DNA from 4 places in the Staphylococcus sp. FW104-15G4D genome. Region 3 is predicted to be linked to each of the others. Evidence: riboswitches for the same ligand, from Rfam matches in the RefSeq annotation. Region 3 holds a riboswitch; each other region holds the start of a gene.
The links. Region 3 has a riboswitch for thiamine pyrophosphate ahead of AC3WQX_RS00225 (3-oxoacyl-ACP reductase). Riboswitches for the same ligand answer to the same signal wherever they lie in the genome.

Region 1 (5,322 bases), on a different contig from region 3:
TCCCTAAAGCTCCAGCACCAAAGACAAGTATTTGTGATGTAGAGAGTTGATGTTGTCCGTCTTCGCCAAAAGGGTGAAATCTCGTTTGTCTATCGTAGCGTGACATTATAGAAAACCTAAACCTTCAGTAGGGCTTGATGCTTGTGCAGTATATTTTACTGGTATTCGTCCAGCTTCGTATGAAAGTCTACCCGCATTAATTCCAAGCTTCATTGCTTCAGCCATTTTCACAGGATCTTTAGCTGCAGAAATCGCTGTGTTGAGTAATATACCGTCAGCGCCTAGCTCCATTGCATGACATGCATCTTTCGGTGAACCGATACCTGCATCAACAATAACCGGTACATTAGCATTTTCAATAATATAACTTAAATTAAGCGGATTATTAATACCACGACCAGTTCCAATAGGGGACGCAAGTGGCATGACTGCATGTACACCTAGTTCTTCCAAACGTTTCGCCAAGACGAGGTCATTTGAGATATATGGACATACGATATATCCTTTTTCTAAAAGTACTTTACAAGCTTCATATGTTTCAAATGGATCAGGAAGTAACGTTTCGTCATCGCCAATAACTTCAACCTTTATCATGTCACATACACCTGCATGGTTAGCAATTTCAGCAATTCTAATTGCTTCTTCAGCTGTTTTAGCACCTGCTGTATTCGGGAAAGTAATAAAGTCTTTTAAGTTAACGTTAGCTAAAGGATTAGGTAAATCACGATCATATAAATTCATACGACGAACAGCAAAGGTTAAAACATTGGTTTCTGAAGCTGCAATCGCTTGTGATTGAATATCTTCATTGTCAAATTTACCAGTACCTAATAATAAACGAGATTGTAATTCTAAATTTCCAATTTTAAACATTTTATCCGCCTCCAACAATTTCTAATAATTCTAATCGATCATCTTCTCTAACAGTATGTTCATGATACTTATCTTGTTTAATTAATTCTTTATTGAATTCAACGATAACGCGCTTAGGATCTAATTCTAGTGCTGTTAAAACATCATAAATTGATTGTTCTTGGTCAAAGCTGAATGAGTCTCCGTTAATAATACACTTCATAATTGCTCCTCCTTTTCACACTAAAGCTTGAGTAACGAGGTGGTTTAATGCCAGAAATTAACCAATTTGCTATATCGCGTCCAATTACGGGAGATAATAAAATCCCATTACGATAGTGTCCTGTAATAACGAACAAGCCATCATCAATTTGATCCATCATTGGCATTTCATTATTCGTGTAAGGACGAACACCTGACCATTCTTTAAGTACACGACTATTCTTAAGTTCTGGAACACGAGCGCTTGCATGATCTAAAAGCCAATTTAAACCGCCTTCTGATGTGCCTACAGAGTAATTGTTAAATTCACTTGTTGCTCCTATTAAGAAACGATTGGGTTGTTTTGGAACGATATAACATCCATTAGTCATAAATAATGTCTCTTTAAGATCTAGTTCATCATGTTCCAGTAATAGAACTTCGCCTTTAACTCCAATGACTTCTCTAGGAAGAGAGTAGTTTTTTAATAGTTGAGAGGACCAAGCACCACTTGCAACGATCACTTTATGTGCTTCAATAGGTGACATTTGGTCAGTACACACAGCGTAGTAGCCATTTCTTCTATCAATCGATTGAACCTCTTGGTGATAATATCGTGTGATGTAATGTTGTTGTAGAGATTTAAACAAAGCTTTCGTGTATTTATTAGCATTGATTTGACCATCACTAGGTATATGAATTGCGCCATAAGCTGGTTCAACATTCGCATTGGTAAGCTGTATAAGTTCATCATTGGATAGTAGCTTGACACTAGAATCCATTTGTCTATGGAACTCATATTGACGTGTGAGTGATTCGAGGTCATCTTCTTGGTTAGCAATCTTAATAAGTCCTGAATCTTTGAACTGTATGTCGATTCCAGTCTCATTTAATAAAGATTCGCTTAATTTAGGAAACATCCCACGCGATTCAATGGCTAATTTATATAAATCGTTATCTTCAGTAAATTCATTTTGTGCTCCTAACATGCCTCCAGCTTTATATGAAGCATGTTTACCTGGAACATCTCGGTCGATGATCGCGATGTCATAATTTGTTGCGCTTAACTGTCTAGCAATTGACATACCTATGACACCAGAGCCAATAATAAGTACATCATGCATGTTGTGACCACTTCCTTCTTAATTCCTTAATTTCATTTAAAGACGCATTCATGAAAAATGAAATAGCACAAATACCATCAAATCCATATTCCAACTTTGAAATCGTATGTTCAGAAATTCCTCCGATAGCATAAATAGGTATAGGTAGATTTAATGCTTCTACGATTTCATCATGTGAACGTGGCGTGTCATGCGGATGTGAGGGAGTAGGGAAAATATGACCGTAAAAAACATAATCAAGTCCTTCATCTATACATGTATAAATAGTATCTATGCTATGTGTGGACATACCCACTTGGATTTCTGGATGTAATTTTTTATATGCAAAAGCTGTTTTAACATTTTCTTTAAAATGAATACGACTAAGGTTTAATTCTTCTAATAATGCCGTGTCACTATGAATAATCATTTTATCCTTAGGAAAACCTTGGTTAATGAGTTGAATCAAAATCTTCTTTAATTCATTTTTTGGCATAGACGTTCGAAATAATAGGGCATCAATGCCTTCCTCGATATTTAAGAAGTGTTCTAAGTCTTGTGTTGTAAGTGTCTTATCGTAAGTTATTGCGATAAATATGTGCATCACCTCAAATTTATAAATAAAAAAACGCTACCTCCCTGAATGGGAAATAGCGCTTAAATCATCTATATAAGTCCTAAAACTCTCTTGTCGCCACTTCCCTACGCCAGTATGAACTGGATCAGGTTCTAGGAATTATAAAGTCACTTCTTTACTCTCAGCCCTAAACAAAGGCACTTCCAGTGGATTTATATGAAATTGTATCAAAAAAATTTCAAACGTTTTCTTTGAATTCAGTTTACTATTTTTAGGAATATTCTTCAAACTTCTTTAGCTTTTATTAATCATATTCAATTTATGCATAAAATTACATATATGCTTCATATAATGAATAAAAAATAAGTAATTTAATGTTTTAAGCTACTCAATTTTATAAAAAATATGGTTTTAGACACCATTATATAAGTGAATCTAAATCACATGCTTAAAACTGGAGATTCCAGTAAAATATACGAAAAATATACATTTTTTAAAGAAATTTCGTCTAAACTATTGTAACCGTTTTCGCAACGTGCTATATTATATAAAAATTGTAGCGCTACAACTTAAAAAAGTTGTTCTAAAAAGGGTAGTTTTAACAGTCATCGCAGGGAATTTCTGAAACTTAACGACATCTTATATAGAAACAACATAATTTAAATGGAAGTAGGAAACAAATATGAATGAAAAACGCAGTAATGTACGCTGGTATTTTGCAATTGGGTTCTTTCTCATCGGCGTAATTGCATATATGGATAGGTCTAATATTTCATATATTGCAGCTCCAATGATGAAAGATTTAGGTATGACAAAAACACAATTTGGTTTATTAGCCTCATTTTTCTCACTAGGTTATGCATTTATGCAAGTGCCTTCTGGAATGTTAGCTGAGAAATTTGGTCCTCGTAAAATGATTACTATAGCTCTCGTATGGTGGAGTGCATTCACAATTTTGACAGGTATGATTAAACATCACGGTTTATTATATTTTGTAAGATTTTTATTCGGTGTCGGCGAAGCCCCAATGTACCCATCGAATGCCGTATTTAACTCATTTTGGTTTGCTAAAAACGAAAAAGGAAGAGCTTCGAGTGCTCTTCTAGCTGGGTCTTATTTTGGACCAGTACTAGCACCGATTATCACAATTGCAATTGTTAATGCCTTTAACTGGCAAGCAGTATTTTATATCTTTGGTGCAGTTGGTATTGTTATGGCTATCTTATGGGCAATCATTGCTAAAGATTTACCTGAGCATCACAAAATGGTAAGTGAAGCGGAGAAGAAATATATCACTGAGCATCGTGATATTGTTGCAACTGAAAAGTCTTTACCACCCTGGAAACGTTTCTTAAGTCACTTTAGTTTCTATGCAATTGCACTACAATATTTTGTAGTACAATTCGTTATCGCATTATTCTTAATTTGGTTACCAACATATTTGGCTGAGCAATATCATGTGGATTTCAAAGATATGGCAATCAGTTCATTACCATGGTTGTTTATGTTCTTCCTAATACTCTCAGCTGGAGCAATCTCAGACAAAATTTTAAATTCTGGGCAGTCACGATTTGTAGCGCGTGGTGCGATTGCTATCGCTGGATTTGTAGTGTTCTCTGTATCAATCTTTTTAGCAGTTCATACTGATAACTTATACATGACAATTGTTTGGTTATCCTTATGTTTAGGTGGCGTAGGTATTTCAATGGGTATGAGCTGGGCAGCAGCGACTGACCTTGGTCGTAACTTCTCAGGCACAGTGTCTGGTTGGATGAACTTATGGGGGAACATCGGCGCATTAATTAGCCCATTACTTGCCGGTATAGTAGTAGATCAACTAGGTTGGTCAATGACATTACAATTATTAATTGTTCCTGCAGTTATTGCTGCTATTCTATGGTTCTTCGTTAAACCAGATCAACCACTTGTTGTAGATGAAGAACAATCAAATTAATATTTTTATCTTGAACATACTAAGATTCCCAAACCACTCATCTTAGTATGTTTTTTATTTACTTCTGAATTTACAAGAGTTTAAAGCATGATGTTTCAGGTTATCTATGTATTAAACTGTTAAGAAGCTGAGGAGATGATTCAAATGATTATCATTAATGCTAAGATTAAAGTTGATGAAAATAAACGCGAAGATTACTTACAATTAATGGCTGACTTAGTGGAACATTCTAGACAAGAAAAAGGAAATTTATTCTATCATCACTATGAAGATGTAAGCGAAGCGAATACATTTGTGGTGGTTGAAAATTATAAAGATGAAAATGCTGTTGAAGAACACAATCAATCTGAACACTTCCAAACATTTAGCCAAAATATTAGTAAATTTATTACTGAGGAACCTAAGATAGATGTAAGTCGAACAGTAGAAAAATAATTCAATTCGCACGTTCAACATAAATGAATAATCAGTGTTATAATTGGTAAGTAAATGCAACACTTATGAACATCATAGATTATAAAAAATGAACGAGACAATGTTATTCAACTCATAAAATTAAATTGTCTCGTTCTTTCTTATGTTCTTATTTGGGGATGTAAATTAGAAAGGAAGATTAAAGTGAATCACGTACTTAA
Region 2 (5,322 bases), 460 kb from region 3:
GTCATTAAACCATCTTCTAAATCTACATTATAAAATGTGAAATTTTCTTCAATAGTAATTGGAAACTCAGGGGCTTCACCATCAACAAATCCACCTGTGTATGTTGTATCCTTAAATCTCATTTTTTCATATAAAGACGTATAACCAAATACTGTTTTAATTGCTTCTATGATAAGATATCTAAATTTATAAATGCCTTTGGAATACCATTGAATTAATAAATGACTATCATAATTATCAATTGTGAGGCCTCCTACGCCGTCACCCTCAGCATTAAAAAGTCTAAAAGCATTTGTACCATCAATGTTGAAATAATATTCTCTTTCCTCTAATGCACTTTCAAATAATTTTACGAAGAATTGAGTGTTAATGTCCTCATTTTCATCATAACTTAATACCCAACCTAATCCTTTATGTTGACGGCCAACATAGCCAGTTGCGATATACTGTTGTTGATCAGTCACAATTTTAACTAAATCCCCTTCTTTAAGGTGGTCATGTTGGTAAATATCTTCCTCATCAATTAAAGGATATTGATTAAGATATTTAGTTTCTTTACCTCTATTCAATGTTGCTATTTTCATTTTTTACTTTTACCTCACTTTCTATTCTCTTTTTTCAAAAATTAATACGTAAGCACAATTTCAAAATCATTTTAACAAATATCAGTCTTTAATTATATGTAAAAAAGCCACTGTTATTGAATAAACAATAACAATGACTTTTAGTAATCAATTATGGTTTCTCTCTTAACTGTAATGAATAAGCAACAATCATTGCAATTAACATTAACAGTAAAATTGGTGTGATGAAAATTGATAACAATAGACCGTGAATCATAATATTGATAAATTCAGTTAAGAATTTAAAGAATAAAATACTACCCATGAAGAGCTGTAAGTAATAAAATTTATTTCTTAAATAATAAGTTAAAGTTGTAGCAATAAAGATGATGATTATGAATAGTAATAATATGAGTGTGACCCACTCTACTACATATTGCGTTTGAGAAAGTTCCCATTCTCCTGATAAGAATAGGGCGTTGCGGTTATTAAATTCAAGAAATGTAAAGAATAAAATAACAGCTCCACAGAACAACTCAACATACATTGGTTTAATCCATTTTGGCTTTCTCATCCAATTAGGAATATCATCTTCTTGAATATCTACAATATTTTTAACTTTTTCCTTAAATTTATCTCTTTTAGCTCTTATTTTATCTAAATCTACACTTCTTCTAGTCTTACGTGCATATTCTGTTGTCTTATCTTGTAGTTGTTTTAAGTGAACTTTAGTTTGATTAGATACGTTTCCTTTATTTGTTCTAGAAAGTTCAGGTTCTTCCTCGCCTAACTCTTCTTTAGTTAATGGTAATGATCGTCTTAAGAATAAGAAATTCCATATAGACATCTGTCCTAATAACCACATAATAATGAAGAATGTGTTCACACTTAAAATATCTATAGATTCAATTTCATTCGCATCTATACGTCCGTATAAAGAAATTTGTGTAATTAAATAACTAATACCATATGTCACGATAATCCACATATAATGACTTTTACGATTATTTTTATTTAATTCATCTTTATAAACAATGTATCCGATGTGAACGATGAACGGTATAATAAACACAATTGCGAAGAAACCATAAACTTGAGTCATTAATATTAGTGTAATAATAAAATACATAATACCAATAACTAAGAAGAAAATGGATATGTCATAGTCATATTTAATAGTTCTGAATAAAGTATGACCTAAAAGCATAACTAAGATACCAAACAAAATAATAATAATGGCACTTATAACTGGGAAACTACCTATAAACCTACTCATCACTTTTATAATTTCAGCGAAGAATGCATTAAGAAATTCCCATACATTATGTACATGAGTATTAACTTTTTTATCACCATTAAATTGTTTAATCAATGGTAAGTTAATTAGAATGATGAGACCTGTGAAAAGTGAAACGATACCGATAATGTAGCTAAATATGATCTCGGTGTGTTTCCTAAGAAAAGACATACTGTTCACCTCAAACGTTATTATATATGAAGATTTTCTAATTGTCTTTAAATTAACCATGAAATACGTCTATAGACCTATTAGGGTTTATCTATAGAATAACGGGGTAAAGTTGTTGTGTAAACAATTATTCCTATTTAAGGGGTGGAAATACTATGGGAAAAGAAGAATTCGAAAAGAAATCTGCTGAAAAAGCTAAAGAGGCAGAAGAAAAACTAAAAGAACAAAATGAAGAAAAAACTGATGATATTGAACAAACGAAAAAAGATGTACAAGATACATTAGATTAATTACTATAAATATTTGCCATTGAAAAGCTCTCAAAGTTTATACTTTGAGAGCTTTTTATAAAAACTTTATTAACTTATTTATCCATATCCTCAAAATCCTCAAACTACCTTGACAATACAATAGAAAAATCATACATTTAATTTAAATTAAAATATCGACGCACTAGGGGTGTATATTTACTGAGATGAGGAAATCCTCAAACCCTTCGAACCTGATCTAGCTAGATACTAGCGTAGGAAAGTGTAGTTAACTATAGAATCTGATGAACTTACTTCATTAAGATATATCTTCTGACGCACAACTTTCCTAGGGAGGGTTGTGCGTTTTTTTAGGAGGAGACACAATGTCAAAAGGTTTAAAACTATCAGAAATACTTGTAACTGTATTAATATCTGTAGTCTTCGCAATCATCTATAACTTATGGTGGTTCTTCTACAATATTACACAAGTTGCTGGTATTCACTTAGAGCAGCTTACATATGGTGTTTGGTTTATGGCAGCAGTTGTTTGCTACTTAATTATTCCAAAACCAGGTATCGCAATCTTAGCTGAACTAGCTGCAGGGGCTGGCGAAACAATTGTCATGGGTAAATTTGATATACCTACAATTATCTATGCTTTATTACAAGGTGTAGCATGCGAAATTATCTTCGCAATTTTTAAATATCAATCTCGTTCTGCAGCAGTAGCAATGCTTGCTGGTTTGGTCACTGCACTGGCCACTTTCCCAGTAGATTATTTTTACGGTTACTTAAATGAAGTCGCGGGATGGAACTTATTCTTATTCATTCTATTCCGATCAATTAGCGGAATTGTTATCACAGGATTAGTGTCCTATTGGCTTGTTAGAGCACTTGATAAAACGGGAGTTACTAAACTCTTTAGACCAGCTTCTAAACATGACTACGATAACCTATAAGGGGATTTTTTAATTGTTAAAAGTAAAAAATTTACGCTTGAAATACCCTAACGGGGATAGAAAAATTTTTGATAACTTAAATATAGAGATTAATGATAAGGAAAAAGTGCTTTTACTCGGCCCATCAGGGTCGGGTAAAAGCACATTACTTAATGTACTAAGTGGTATTGTTCCTAATTTAATTGAACTACCAATGAAATATGATGAATTACATGTCGATCATCAAAGTGGTGTCATTTTCCAAAATCCTGATACACAATTCTGTATGCCTAAAGTATATGAAGAGTTAGCTTTTGTGTTAGAGAACCGCAAAATCCCTCGTAGTGAAATGGATAATGAAATTAAAAAAGCACTTGAATCTGTAAATCTTAAAGTCTCTGACCAAACTTATGTAAATCAACTAAGCGGAGGTATGAAGCAGAAGTTAGCTATCGTAGAAACCATTTTACAAAGAGCGGAAACCTTATTCTTAGATGAACCAACTGCTATGTTAGATGTTCAAGCAACTGAGGATTTATGGAAGAAATTAATAGAATTGTGGGATGAACAAACAGTATTAATCGTCGAACATAAGGTTGAACATATTTGGCAACATGTCGATCGCGTACTACTAATGAATTATGAAGGAAAAATCATAGCTGATGATACTCCTCAACACATTCTTAATGACTACGAACATTTATTAACTGAGTATGGCGTGTGGCATCCTAAAGCCTGGAATTATGCGCCACGTCCTATTAAACTAGATATTCAACCTTCCAATAGTTTATTTGAATTTCAACAAGGCCAAATCGTACGTGGTAAACAAACGCTCTTCTCTGTTGATGACTTTGAATTACATAAAGGAGAATGGCTAACTATAACAGGAGAAAATGGTGCTGGTAAAACATCTTTGCTCGAATCAATACTTCAATTAATAAAATATAAAGGTCGAATGACTTATAATAATGAAGAACTGAAAAAGATTAAACAAGCAGCAAAACACATGTATCTCGTGTATCAAAATCCAGAATTACAATTTATTACGAATTCAGTTTATGATGAAGTTTACATTCATTATAACCATTTAGACCCTGAAAATGCTGAACAAGAAACTATTCAATTGCTTAAATTACTTCATCTAGATCAGGTTAAAAATCATCATCCCTTTGAAATATCAACGGGACAAAAACGCCGATTAAGCGTAGCAACTGCCCTTAGTTCAAAGGCAGAAATTGTATTGTTAGATGAACCTACATTTGGTTTAGATAGTCATAATACGTTCCAACTTATTAAACTTTTTCAAGAACGCGTTAAACAAGGGCAAACAATAGTTATGGTCACACATGATTCGGAAATCATTCGTCGATATCCAACACGTCGTTTACATGTTGAAGATGGAATACTTAAAGAGATTGAAGGTGAGCACGTTGTTTGAAAGATGGAAGAAACGTCACACCTTTGTTGATGATGTAAATATTATAACGAAATTAATACTAGGAATCGCACTTTTTTTCTTTATTATCTTCATTCATAATTTCGATTTTATGATTTATATCGTGTTACTCATGTTTATTTTCTTACTATTATTTAATGGTACAGAATTTAAAATTACAGGTATATTCATACTAGTTACCACCCTATTCGCCTTACTATCCTCATTATTTATGATACTTTATGGTGATGGTGAGCATATGTTAGTTAAATTTGGAATCGTTCAAATTAGTGAAGAAAGTATAGTACGAGGCTTACATCTCTCTTTAAGAACAATCACAGTATCAATGTTCGGGATTCTTATAGCATTAACATCTCAAATAGTTATGATTTTTTATAGTTTAATGCAACATCTAAAAATCAAACCCAAAATTGCCTATGCCTTCATGGCAGCAATACGAATGGTTCCTTTAATTATAAGTTCATTAATCCAATTGAGACGCTCATTAAAAATGAGATACCAAATGATTGATGCCTCAAATTATAAAGGACTAAAAAGATTAAATCATTTAGTTATTCCATTATTGAGTCAAAACATACGACGTGCACATCAACTCTCAGTTGCTATGGAATCTAAAGGTTTTAAAGATGGCCCTAGAACGTATTAC
Region 3 (5,322 bases):
GTAGATAAAGCTATGCCTTTTTGCGCATCTGAATGTGTAATTTCTAAATTACCTCTTGAAGATGAAGAAACTGCAAGGTTTGGTGATTGAGCTAATTCTTGACCTACAAGATCAATTTTTCCTAAATCAGAATCGAACGCTAAAATTTTCATGATTAATTCACCAGGAATATCTTCAATTTTGTCATAATTATCAACAATTTTTAAAGTTCCATTATCTATACGTTTTTGAATACTGTTCTCGATTTTCTCAACATCTGCTTTTTGACCAGCACGTTCAGCGATATCAATATAAATTTCTAAGTCTCTTTGAGGATTTTCCGTATAAATCCCTCTATTTGTGTAAACTTGATAATATATGTCTTTTTCTTTCAATGTAGACGTTATCTTACTCACTAAAGAATGATTAAGATGAGATGTACTCATAATATTGAACGTTTCATCGCGAACTTCGGCTCCGTTCAAGCAGATATATGGTACTTTTAAATCTGTTTCAGCAACTGGTGTATTCGCTTCGTAAAATGCACGCCCTGTCGCGATAACAACAGTGATACCATGTTCTTGTGCAAATTTAATCGCTTCTTGGTTCTCTTGAGAAATTTCGTGTGCAGCATTAAGGAGCGTTCCATCCATATCTGTTGCAATTAGCTTTATCATTCGTTGACCTCGTTTCTTCCCGTTGGTAGGTATTTATTTTTAATTTAGGTTTTTAAATTTAATTTTTGAAAAGGTTAGCATGTATTGTCACTCTTTACATACACATTTATTCTAACAAATTTGTGTCATTTTGTATCTTTGCTTGTTTGAGTGCCTTCTTTTGTTGGCGAATATTTTTGAAGAAATCACGTAAAAGTGTGCTGCATTCATTTTCCAAAATACCCGACTCAACAATAGCTCTGTGGTTGAATTGGGGCTGCTCTAACAAGTTCATCAAACTGCCGGTACATCCTCCCTTAGGATCAACAGCACCATAAACCACTCGTGGTATTCGACTCATCACGATGGCTCCTGCACACATCACGCAGGGTTCAAGGGTGACATAAAGAGTACATTCTTCTAAACGCCAACTACCCACTACCTTAGATGCACGTTCAATCGCAATGTGTTCAGCGTGTGCAGTAGGTTGTTGTAAAGATTCTCTTAAATTATGAGCATGTGCAATGACTTGATCATTTTTAACAATGACAGCTCCAATGGGCACCTCCCCTAGAGCTTGTGCTTTCTGAGCTTCTTTGATTGCTAAACGCATGTAATCTTTATCAGTTCTCATATGTGTTGCAATACCTCACTTATGGTACAATACTCATTGTCTATTTTAACATTTGGAGAAGTGAATATGAATAAACCATTTATTGCAATTGAAGGACCTATAGGTGTTGGTAAATCTTCACTTGCACGAATGCTAAGTCAAACGCTTGGTTATTACGAAGAGAAAGAAATCGTTGACGAAAATCCTTTTCTATCAGACTTTTATGACGACATAGAAAAGTGGAGCTTTCAAACAGAAATGTTCTTTTTATGTAACAGATATAAACAAATTCAAGATATCGAGGCGTTAGAACAAGGCGTTGTAAGTGATTACCATATACATAAAAATAAAATATTTGCAAATAACACATTAGATTCGAAAGAGTTCGATAAATTCAGTCGTATTTATGATATTTTGACTGAAGATCTTGAAATGCCTAATATGATTATCTTTTTAGATGCAGATTTAGATGTTCTAAAAACTAGAATAGCTAAACGCAATCGTGATTTTGAACATACTATTGAAGATGATTATTTATTAAAGCTGAAACAAGATTATAAAGCTTATTATGAATCCTTAAAAAATGAGGGCGCGAATGTCATACATATTGACACAACTGGGAAAGATTTTGTTAACAATAGTGACGACTATAAAGAAATTTTAGAATTAATAAAACCAATGATTGGAGATAATATAGATGAATAATTTTGGTATTCCTCAAAATGCAATTATCACTATTGCAGGTACTGTGGGCGTCGGAAAGTCAACATTAACACAGGCGCTTGCTGATAAATTAAATTTTAAAACTTCTTTTGAAAATGTTGATCATAATCCTTATTTAGATAAATTCTATCATGATTTTGAGCGTTGGAGTTTTCATCTACAAATATACTTTTTAGCGGAACGCTTTAAAGAACAAAAGCGTATGTTTGAATATGGTGGTGGCTTCGTACAGGACCGTTCTGTTTATGAAGATGTTGATATTTTTGCGAAAATGCATGAAGAACAAGGTACAATGAGCCCGGAAGATTTTCACACGTATTCAGAATTATTTAACGCTATGGTAATGACACCTTATTTTCCTAAACCAGATGTGTTAATTTATTTAGAATGTGATTATGATGAAGTGATTGATCGTATTAAGCAACGTGGTCGTGATATGGAAATTAATACAGACCCTGAATATTGGAAAAAATTATTCAAACGTTACGATGATTGGATTAATAATTTTAATGCTTGTCCAGTGGTGCGCGTCAATATTAATGAGTATGATATTCACGAAAACCTGGATTCACTAGACCCAATTATCGATAAAATAGCTCATATCATCCAGACTCATCGCCAAGTTGATACAAGACCTTAAAGTGAATTGAAACTTTGCTTATATTCTATTTTTTGACAACCGATCTAATTATATATAGGTTAATACTACAAGTTAATGATTTACACTAGGGGTGTTTTTAACTGAGATGGAATCTATCCAAACCCTTTGAACCTGAATCTAGTTTAAACTAGCGTAGGAAAGTGTGATGACGCTCTTAATATTAATTTGTCATAATATGTGATGACTAAGAAGCACAACTTTTTTACGGAAGTTGTGCTTCTTTTTTAAAAAAATTTTAGGAGGATTAAAAATGTCAAAAACTGCAATTATTACTGGAAGTAGCCGTGGATTAGGAGCGGTAATTGCTCAAACATTAATTAATAAAGGTTATAACGTTGTTGTGAATTATAAACATAGCAAAGAAAAAGCTGAAAAATTGATTGAGAATATTAGTCATGAAAAAGCAATTGCTATTCAAGCTGATGTGACAGAACGAGCCGAAGTTGACCAAATGGTCAAAGTTGCAAAGGAACATTTTGGTAATATAGACATTGTTATTAATAATGCACTAGTCAATTTTAAATTTGATCCAAATCAACAAAAGAACTTCAAAGATTTAACTTGGGAAGATTATCAACAACAACTTGATGGCACTTTAAAAGCTGCATTTAATGTTACACAAAGTGTCATACCTCAATTTATTGAAAAACAGGAAGGCAGAATTATTAATATTGGAACAAATCTATATCAAAATCCAGTCGTCCCCTATCATGAATACACGACTGCTAAAGCTGGCTTAATAGGTTTTACCCGTAATATCGCTGCAGAGCTAGGCCAATATGGTATAACAGCCAATGTGGTTTCTGGGGGATTATTAAAAACTACTGATGCTAGTGCAGTAACGACGCCTGAGGTATTCGACTTAATCGCTCAAACGACACCGCTCAAAAAAGTGACTACGCCACAAGATGTAGCAAATATGGTTGCTTATCTAGCTTCTGATGAAGCAAGTGGTATCACTGGTCATAATTTAACTGTTGATGGTGGGTTAACAATGAATTAATGTATGATGTTAATAGAAAATACCGATTAAAACTTACATCTAAAATTAAATGTAGAGTGAAACCTCTTTTTTAAAGACAAATATAATAAAAGCATGGTTACTTGAACTCACTCAAATATCCATGCTTTTTAATTAATTTTGTTATTTTTTATATTGATCTAAAATTTGTTTTACATCTTTAGCACTGTCAATAATGACATCCGCATCCGCTTCATGAAGTTCCTCTCTTTTTGCGATACCAGTTAGTACTCCTATACTTAAACCTAATTTAGCGTTTACCGCAGTTTTCATATCATTTGTAGTATCACCAATGATGGCAACTTGATCTGGTGAAACATCATAAGCATCAAATAAAGGATTCAACACTTTTGGATTGGGTTTTTCTTCAGCATGAGTTTCTGTAGAAATAATTAAATCAAATAATTCTTTAGATTGCGTTTCTTCTAGAAATTGATCTACGCCTTTTTTGGTATCACTAGTGACAATACCAATTTTATAACCTTCGTTTCTAAGTTCCTGAATAGTCTCTTGTACACCTTCAATCCAATTATTTTCAGGAACACGAGTATCAACAAGTTCTTGGCTAGTATTTCTTGCCCAATCAGAAGTATCTTCTCCAGTAACTTTATTAAAAGATTTAATCATATCTCCTAATGATCCTGAACCCATAATTGAATCAGGAACAATTTTATCGTCAATAATTCCAAGTTGGCGGTGTGCTACTTCTTTGTCGTGCACAGGAAATGTCTCTAATAGTTTATCAACAAGGCGCACACCGATTTTTTCCCAACTCTTATCAAATTCTATTAGCGTGCCATCTTTATCAAATAATATCCATTCCATTTTTACTTCTCTCCTGAAAATGATTTTTTGTAGTACATTCATTTACATATTATTGTAATATAGAGACTTCAATAATTATAGAAAAGTGGATTATGGTTTCTTTATTTCACAAAAAAGAGCTTTCTCGAATGAGAAAGCTCTTTCAGTATATAACACATTAATAGTTAGGGACTTCAACTCTCCAACTGTAAATACTTTTTCTATGCACTTCTAACTGTATATAAATGCTGTTATATCAGTATTTCTTAGCTATATCATTATTATTGATTGTTATAAATTTTCAAATAACGTACTCAAAATAAAAAACGCCACTCGTAAGTGACGTTTAAAATGATATATTTAACTTATTCGCATGCTAATTAATAATAATATAATTTATTTAGCTTGGAATTGAAGTATATACATTTAAAAAATCATATAGTGCATTAGTTAACAATCCTAAGAAAACACTTTTGAAATTACTATTAACCATAGACTTCACTCGCTTCCTATATAATATAAATACAATTATTACAATAAATATTATAATCGCGAGGACAATTCCCAGCTCGGAACTCATGAACTCTTTTTGAGATTCCAAGCTAAATAAACTATACCAAGTTATTATATTACCTTTTTTAAATAAATGCCATTATTAATTAATCAGTAAAGAAAACGCTACTCTAAAAGTAGCGTCATGGTAACTTATTTGAATAAGCTCAAATTGAATTGCTTCCACTTACTTATGATTTCATTATGAACAGCTGAATAAAGCGAGGACAAATCATCAAAAGGTTTACTCATTTGAATTAATTGTAGTCGGTTTATGCACTCTTAAAAATTCATCAGCTTTTATATTTTTCAA
Region 4 (5,322 bases), on a different contig from region 3:
GACAATTGGCGTACCTTGTTCGTTAGCGATTCTCCCTATTTTCATAATACCTTCTTCATTATCATGAGTTAGTGTACCTATATTAATCACTAATGCACTTGCCACTTTGTAAAATTCTTCTGCTTCTTCAGGTGCTTCACTCATTGCTGGACTTGCTCCTAAACTAAGTAACCCGTTAGCTGTAAAATTTTTAACAACGTCATTGGTATAGCAAACAATAAGTGGATTTTCTGAACGTAATCTTTCTAAATTATTCATCATCTAAACCTACTTTCTTTAAATATGCAAAGTGATTCACTGGACCTCTCCCTTTACCAATTTCAGGCGTATGTTCAATACTCATTGAAATAAACGACTTAGCTTTTTCTACTGCTTGATGTATAGAACGACCTTTAGCTAGTTCTGCAGTGATTACTGCTGAAAATGTACAACCAGTTCCGTGTGTATGTTTAGTATCGAAGCGTTTATTTTCAAAAGTATAAACATCGTCCTTCGTAAATAAGAAATCTTTAGCGTTATTTAAATCAGCAGAATGACCACCTTTAATAACAACGCCTTTACTACCAATCTCATTGATAAAAATATCTCCTGCTTTGCGGATATTGTCTTCACTATCTATTTTCAAACCAGTAATTTCCTCTGCTTCAGGAATATTTGGTGTTACAACATCAGCTAAAGGTAATAAGGTAGTTTGTAAGTGAGATTTAGTATCATCGTCCATGAGTGAATCTCCACTCTTCGCCAACATAACAGGATCAATAACATAAGGAATATCTGAATACTTTTTCAAATAACTTTGTATCAGTTCCATTGTTTCTTTAGTCGCAATCATTCCTGTTTTTATAGCATGTGGTAATTCATCATCAAAAACACTATCAAGTTGCTCTTGTACCCAACTTGTTTCCAAATTATGAATGCTCTGAACACCTAGAGTATTTTGCGCGACAATGCTAGTGATTGCTGCCATACCGTATACGCCACATGAATGGAAAGATTTTAAATCAGCCATTACCCCTGCGCCACCAGTGGGATCTGTTCCAGCTATCGTTAATGCTATTTTAGGTTTATTCATGGTTTTCTCCTCCAAAATCCCATTTTTCATCGATATAAGCCATATTAAAGAAATGACGCTCATGTACTGTACTTTGCAAGAAGTTTTCTTTGATTTCTTGCTTTTCTTTGTCAGTACATTCTTCTGTTAAACGGTCCATCAATTGATCGAAAACATCAACAAGTGGATCCATTTCAGTACTATAAAAATCAAACCACTTTGCGGTAATTGAATCTTTATTTAATTTAGGATCTTTAATCGCACGCTTAGCTATAACTGCATAGACGTAAGGACAAGGTGCCATTGCAGCTATAGTGTATGCTGCATTTTCGTGAGCATAAGCATTATAATACATATGCTTAATATAGTGATCTCCACTTGGTGGCCAAACTTTTTCTTTAACAATTTCTTCATAAGATTCATTGATATAATCAGCCAGTACTTCATGTGCCTCTACTTCACCATCTAACATGAATTCAATCTGTTCAACTAAGAATTTTACATCTTGCATAGTGTGAACCTTTGGAATAAGTAAGGCATATAAGTTTGTAAATTCTTTTAAATATGATGCATCCGCTCTTAAATATTGACGTACTGCTTGTTTAGGTAAAGTCCCAACTAATAATTCTTGAATAAAGTTATCATTGTAAATTCTTTCAATAATTGGTTGAGCTTCTTCCCTTAATTCTTGTGAAAATTTCATTAAATAAGCCTCCTTGGATAATAAAAAAACTACTTTCCAACAATGAAAAGTAGCTAAATCTGGGCATAGCGATGCTTATTTGATAAAGACTACTTTCCTACGTTGGTACTAACCAAATCAGGTTATAAGGGTCTGAATCATATCATCTCAGCCTTGTGGCTCCCCTAGTAGTTAATATTTATTTAATTCAATAATTACATTATCAAACGACTCTCACTAAATCAATTAAATGTGCTTCTAAATAAAAAAACCATCTTCTCATATTGAGAAGATGGTTAATAATCATATATTTAAATTATGCAGTTACCCATTGGCTAGCGCCTGCAGTGTTGTATAATTTAACTGCTGCAGCGTCTTGTACGCTTTCAGGAGCGTTAGCTGGAGATTGACCTTTATATTGTTCTGGAGCTACTGAATCCCAAGTTGATTGTAAGAATTGGAATTTACCAGCTGCGCCAGTTGAAGGGTTGATAGCGTGGATGTCGCCACCTGATTCACGTTGAGCAATTTGTTTTAAGTGTGAATTTAAGTTTACTGATGAACCACTTGAAGCTTGGTTTGATGAAGCTTGACTACTTGCAGTGTTGTTAGTTGGTGCACTGTAAGAAGTAGTTGCTTTAGCTTGTGGTTGTTGAGTTTGCTCAGTTTGTGGAGCAGAAGTTTGTTCTGGTTGAGCTTGTTGAGCTTGGCTAGTTTGTTGTTGTGAACTTACTTGGGCAGCTGAAGTTTGGTTGCTTACATCTTGTTGTGGAGTAGCTTGACCATTTTGTGCATAGTTCCAGCTCCAGTGAGTACCATTTGATTCAAAGTGATAATTGAAACCATTGTAATCAAAGTTTACGTTATAAGCACCTTTTTGGATAGGGCTTTCGTTTAATGATTGGTCATTTGATTGAGCTTTTTGAGCTAATTCTGCTTTATCAACGTTTGTTGCTTCACTTGCGTGTGCGTCGTGTCCAGCATTACCTGCTACAACGCCTAATCCTACTGCTAATGATGATGCAATAATTGTCTTTTTCATTATTAAAAATCCTCCTAAAAGTGATTTGTTTTCTTAACTAATTTACAAGTACTACTCTAACATCTGTATAAACAGTGTAGGTTACAGTGAAATAAAAAAAACAAGCTCTTTTTTACACTCGAATTACAATGAATATTAAATATAATTGGAATTAAATTTCTACTCAAAACTGTCATGACAGTTTTGAGATTGTATCGATTCTTAAACAAGTTTGTAATATAATTGAAATCTGTCAGATAATTATAAGTTGATTGAATGATTGATGACTTAAATATTAAAAGCGACCTTACTTTAATATTGGCCGATCAAAGTAGGTCGCTTGAGTATAATTGAAAGAAAAGGATAATTTAATTTTTATTAAAAATAGGATGGAGTTTAGGGAGAGAATTAATTTTTAGATATTAATAATTTCAATGTCGTCTGAATGATAAGTGTCTTCATCGTATTGATTTTGAGAGAGGATTTCATTATGTTTAGTTTTTGGAGACATAAATTTAATTGTTTCTACATATAGTTCGGTTACAAAATGCGTTTGTCCTTCTTTTTCATATTTTCTTGAACGCATTTGTCCTGTTATACCTACTAATGTACCTTGACTAGTATATTTTTCGATATTGGTTGCTGTTTTGCCGAAAGCTTTACACAATAAATAATCACTTGATATTTCATTATTTTCATCTTTGTAATTTCTTTCAGTTGCTACACAAAATGTTGCGACCTTATTATCCTCCTTCTCATAAATTTGAGCATCTTTAGTCAACCTTCCTACTATTACTATTTTGTTTAACATGTGTCACCTCCTTCTTGTAATACATAATAATTGACGGGTTATAATTTGGTCAAAATTACAAATACCCTTAAAATGATAGCTATTTGTAGTATGTTTTTGATATATTTAAAGAAAATAATCATTAATTAAGTTCATAACTGCTTATAATTTAATTTATTGTATATTTAAAAAACAATTGGGATGTGAAATAATGAAAACATTTAAGGCTGTTCGGTTTCAAATTGTAAATGAGAATGGTGGCGTTTCAGAATATGAAATCGAAGATGGCGTTATTATAAATAAAGAAGGTAGTGGAACAGGCTGGTTACTTGAGATTGTTATTTCAAATGAGCACTATGAAACATTTAAAACATATATGGATGATAAACAATTATTAGATATTAGAGTAGTCATCACTAGACCTGCAAATGATCCAGCTTTATTTGATGCTACGGTTAAAAATGTCGCTAATTTTAAAAAATCAATGTCTGTTGTTTTTGAATGTCATATTTATACGTTACGACAAGTCTATGCCGAAAGCTTGCTAGAGGAATTGGTAGATGATGGTTTAACTGGTGAAGAGCTCAAGAAGACCTTTAATCGAATGATGCAATCTAAACCTAAACTAAAAGAAGAAAAATTCGAGAGAAATTAAATAAATAAAAAAAGGAGTGTAAAAGGAACTAATTCATTTTAATTAGTTCTTGATACACTCCTTTTATAATATGGAATAGTTTAAGCATCTTGAATAGCAAATATTAGTTCACAGCTACAAGCAAGTTGACCATCGACTGTAGCTTTCGCACTACCTTTACCTATTGGTCCTTTAATTTTAGTAATTTCTACTTCTAACATTAACGTATCACCAGGTGTCACTTGTTTTTTGAAACGACATTTATCAATACCAGCGAATAAAGCTATTTTACCTTTATTCTCTTCATTGTTTAACATCGCTACGGCTCCAGTTTGAGCTAGTGCTTCAGTTATTAATACACCTGGCATTACTGCGTATTCAGGAAAATGCCCTTGGAAAAATGGTTCATTACCAGAAACTTGCTTTAAACCCACGCAACGTTTTCCCTCTTCATATTCAACAACTCTATCAATTAATAAGAACGGTTGTCTATGAGGGATAATTTGTTTAATTTGATTATAGTCAAAAATTGTTTCCATTATATTAAACCTCCGAAATGTAAACTTTGATGTTTAAAAATGATTTAATCATTAATACGCTTAATATCTGCACCAAGGTCTTTTAATTTTCCGTGTAAATTTACATAACCTCGATCTAAATGCTTAAGTTCAGTAACTTGTGTAGTACCATCTGCAACTAAACCTGCTAAGATCAATGCTGCTGCAGCTCTTAAATCTGTAGCTTTAACTTGCGCGCCTTGTAATTGACTTTTTCCTTCAATTTTAGCGCTTCTACCTTCAACATTAATATTTGCATTCATTCTTCTAAACTCGGCTACATGCATAAATCTATTTTCAAAGACCGTTTCAGTAATAACTTTATGCCCATTTGCTGTAAGTAATAAAGCCATCATTTGTGATTGCATATCAGTTGGGAAACCTGGATGTGGTAATGTTTTTACATCAACAGGCTTTAAGTCACCTTCAGCAGAAACTTGAATACCGTCTTCTTTGAAGTCTAAATTAACCCCCATCTCTTCAAGTTTATATACTAAGCTTGCCATATGCTCTTTGATGGCACCTCGAACAAAGATATCTCCACGTGTGATTGCACCGGCGATTAATAATGTTCCCGCTTCAATTCT

Region 1: linked by a shared signal. The riboswitch ahead of AC3WQX_RS07855 (thiamine phosphate synthase) and the one ahead of AC3WQX_RS00225 (3-oxoacyl-ACP reductase) in region 3 are both predicted to bind thiamine pyrophosphate.
Region 2: linked by a shared signal. The riboswitch ahead of AC3WQX_RS02640 (ECF transporter S component) and the one ahead of AC3WQX_RS00225 (3-oxoacyl-ACP reductase) in region 3 are both predicted to bind thiamine pyrophosphate.
Region 4: linked by a shared signal. The riboswitch ahead of tenA (thiaminase II) and the one ahead of AC3WQX_RS00225 (3-oxoacyl-ACP reductase) in region 3 are both predicted to bind thiamine pyrophosphate.

What each region holds. Positions count from the first base shown of each region.
Region 1 is NZ_JBYTCH010000002.1:298,264-303,585, reverse strand. It holds gene AC3WQX_RS07875 (HesA/MoeB/ThiF family protein) at 1-106, opposite strand, end outside; gene AC3WQX_RS07870 (thiazole synthase) at 106-873, opposite strand; gene thiS (sulfur carrier protein ThiS) at 875-1,075, opposite strand; gene thiO (glycine oxidase ThiO) at 1,059-2,177, opposite strand; gene AC3WQX_RS07855 (thiamine phosphate synthase) at 2,170-2,760, opposite strand; TPP riboswitch at 2,839-2,948, opposite strand; gene AC3WQX_RS07850 (pyruvate MFS transporter) at 3,416-4,687, shown strand; gene AC3WQX_RS07845 (putative quinol monooxygenase) at 4,832-5,122, shown strand; gene AC3WQX_RS07840 (FUSC family protein) at 5,306-5,322, shown strand, end outside.
Region 2 is NZ_JBYTCH010000001.1:508,717-514,038, reverse strand. It holds gene AC3WQX_RS02655 (class I SAM-dependent rRNA methyltransferase) at 1-584, opposite strand, end outside; gene auxA (lipoteichoic acid stability factor AuxA) at 736-2,031, opposite strand; gene graF (glycopeptide resistance-associated protein GraF) at 2,187-2,321, shown strand; TPP riboswitch at 2,477-2,578, shown strand; gene AC3WQX_RS02640 (ECF transporter S component) at 2,666-3,241, shown strand; gene AC3WQX_RS02635 (ABC transporter ATP-binding protein) at 3,255-4,658, shown strand; gene AC3WQX_RS02630 (energy-coupling factor transporter transmembrane component T family protein) at 4,651-5,322, shown strand, end outside.
Region 3 is NZ_JBYTCH010000001.1:51,069-56,390, reverse strand. It holds gene AC3WQX_RS00245 (Cof-type HAD-IIB family hydrolase) at 1-656, opposite strand, end outside; gene tadA (tRNA adenosine(34) deaminase TadA) at 763-1,269, opposite strand; gene AC3WQX_RS00235 (deoxynucleoside kinase) at 1,336-1,953, shown strand; gene AC3WQX_RS00230 (deoxynucleoside kinase) at 1,946-2,611, shown strand; TPP riboswitch at 2,689-2,788, shown strand; gene AC3WQX_RS00225 (3-oxoacyl-ACP reductase) at 2,883-3,635, shown strand; gene AC3WQX_RS00220 (HAD family hydrolase) at 3,777-4,478, opposite strand.
Region 4 is NZ_JBYTCH010000005.1:60,004-65,325, reverse strand. It holds gene thiM (hydroxyethylthiazole kinase) at 1-258, opposite strand, end outside; gene thiD (bifunctional hydroxymethylpyrimidine kinase/phosphomethylpyrimidine kinase) at 251-1,072, opposite strand; gene tenA (thiaminase II) at 1,065-1,754, opposite strand; TPP riboswitch at 1,832-1,930, opposite strand; gene AC3WQX_RS11300 (transglycosylase family protein) at 2,050-2,775, opposite strand; gene AC3WQX_RS11295 (single-stranded DNA-binding protein) at 3,170-3,565, opposite strand; gene AC3WQX_RS11290 (YwpF-like family protein) at 3,756-4,199, shown strand; gene fabZ (3-hydroxyacyl-ACP dehydratase FabZ) at 4,280-4,717, opposite strand; gene murA (UDP-N-acetylglucosamine 1-carboxyvinyltransferase) at 4,762-5,322, opposite strand, start outside.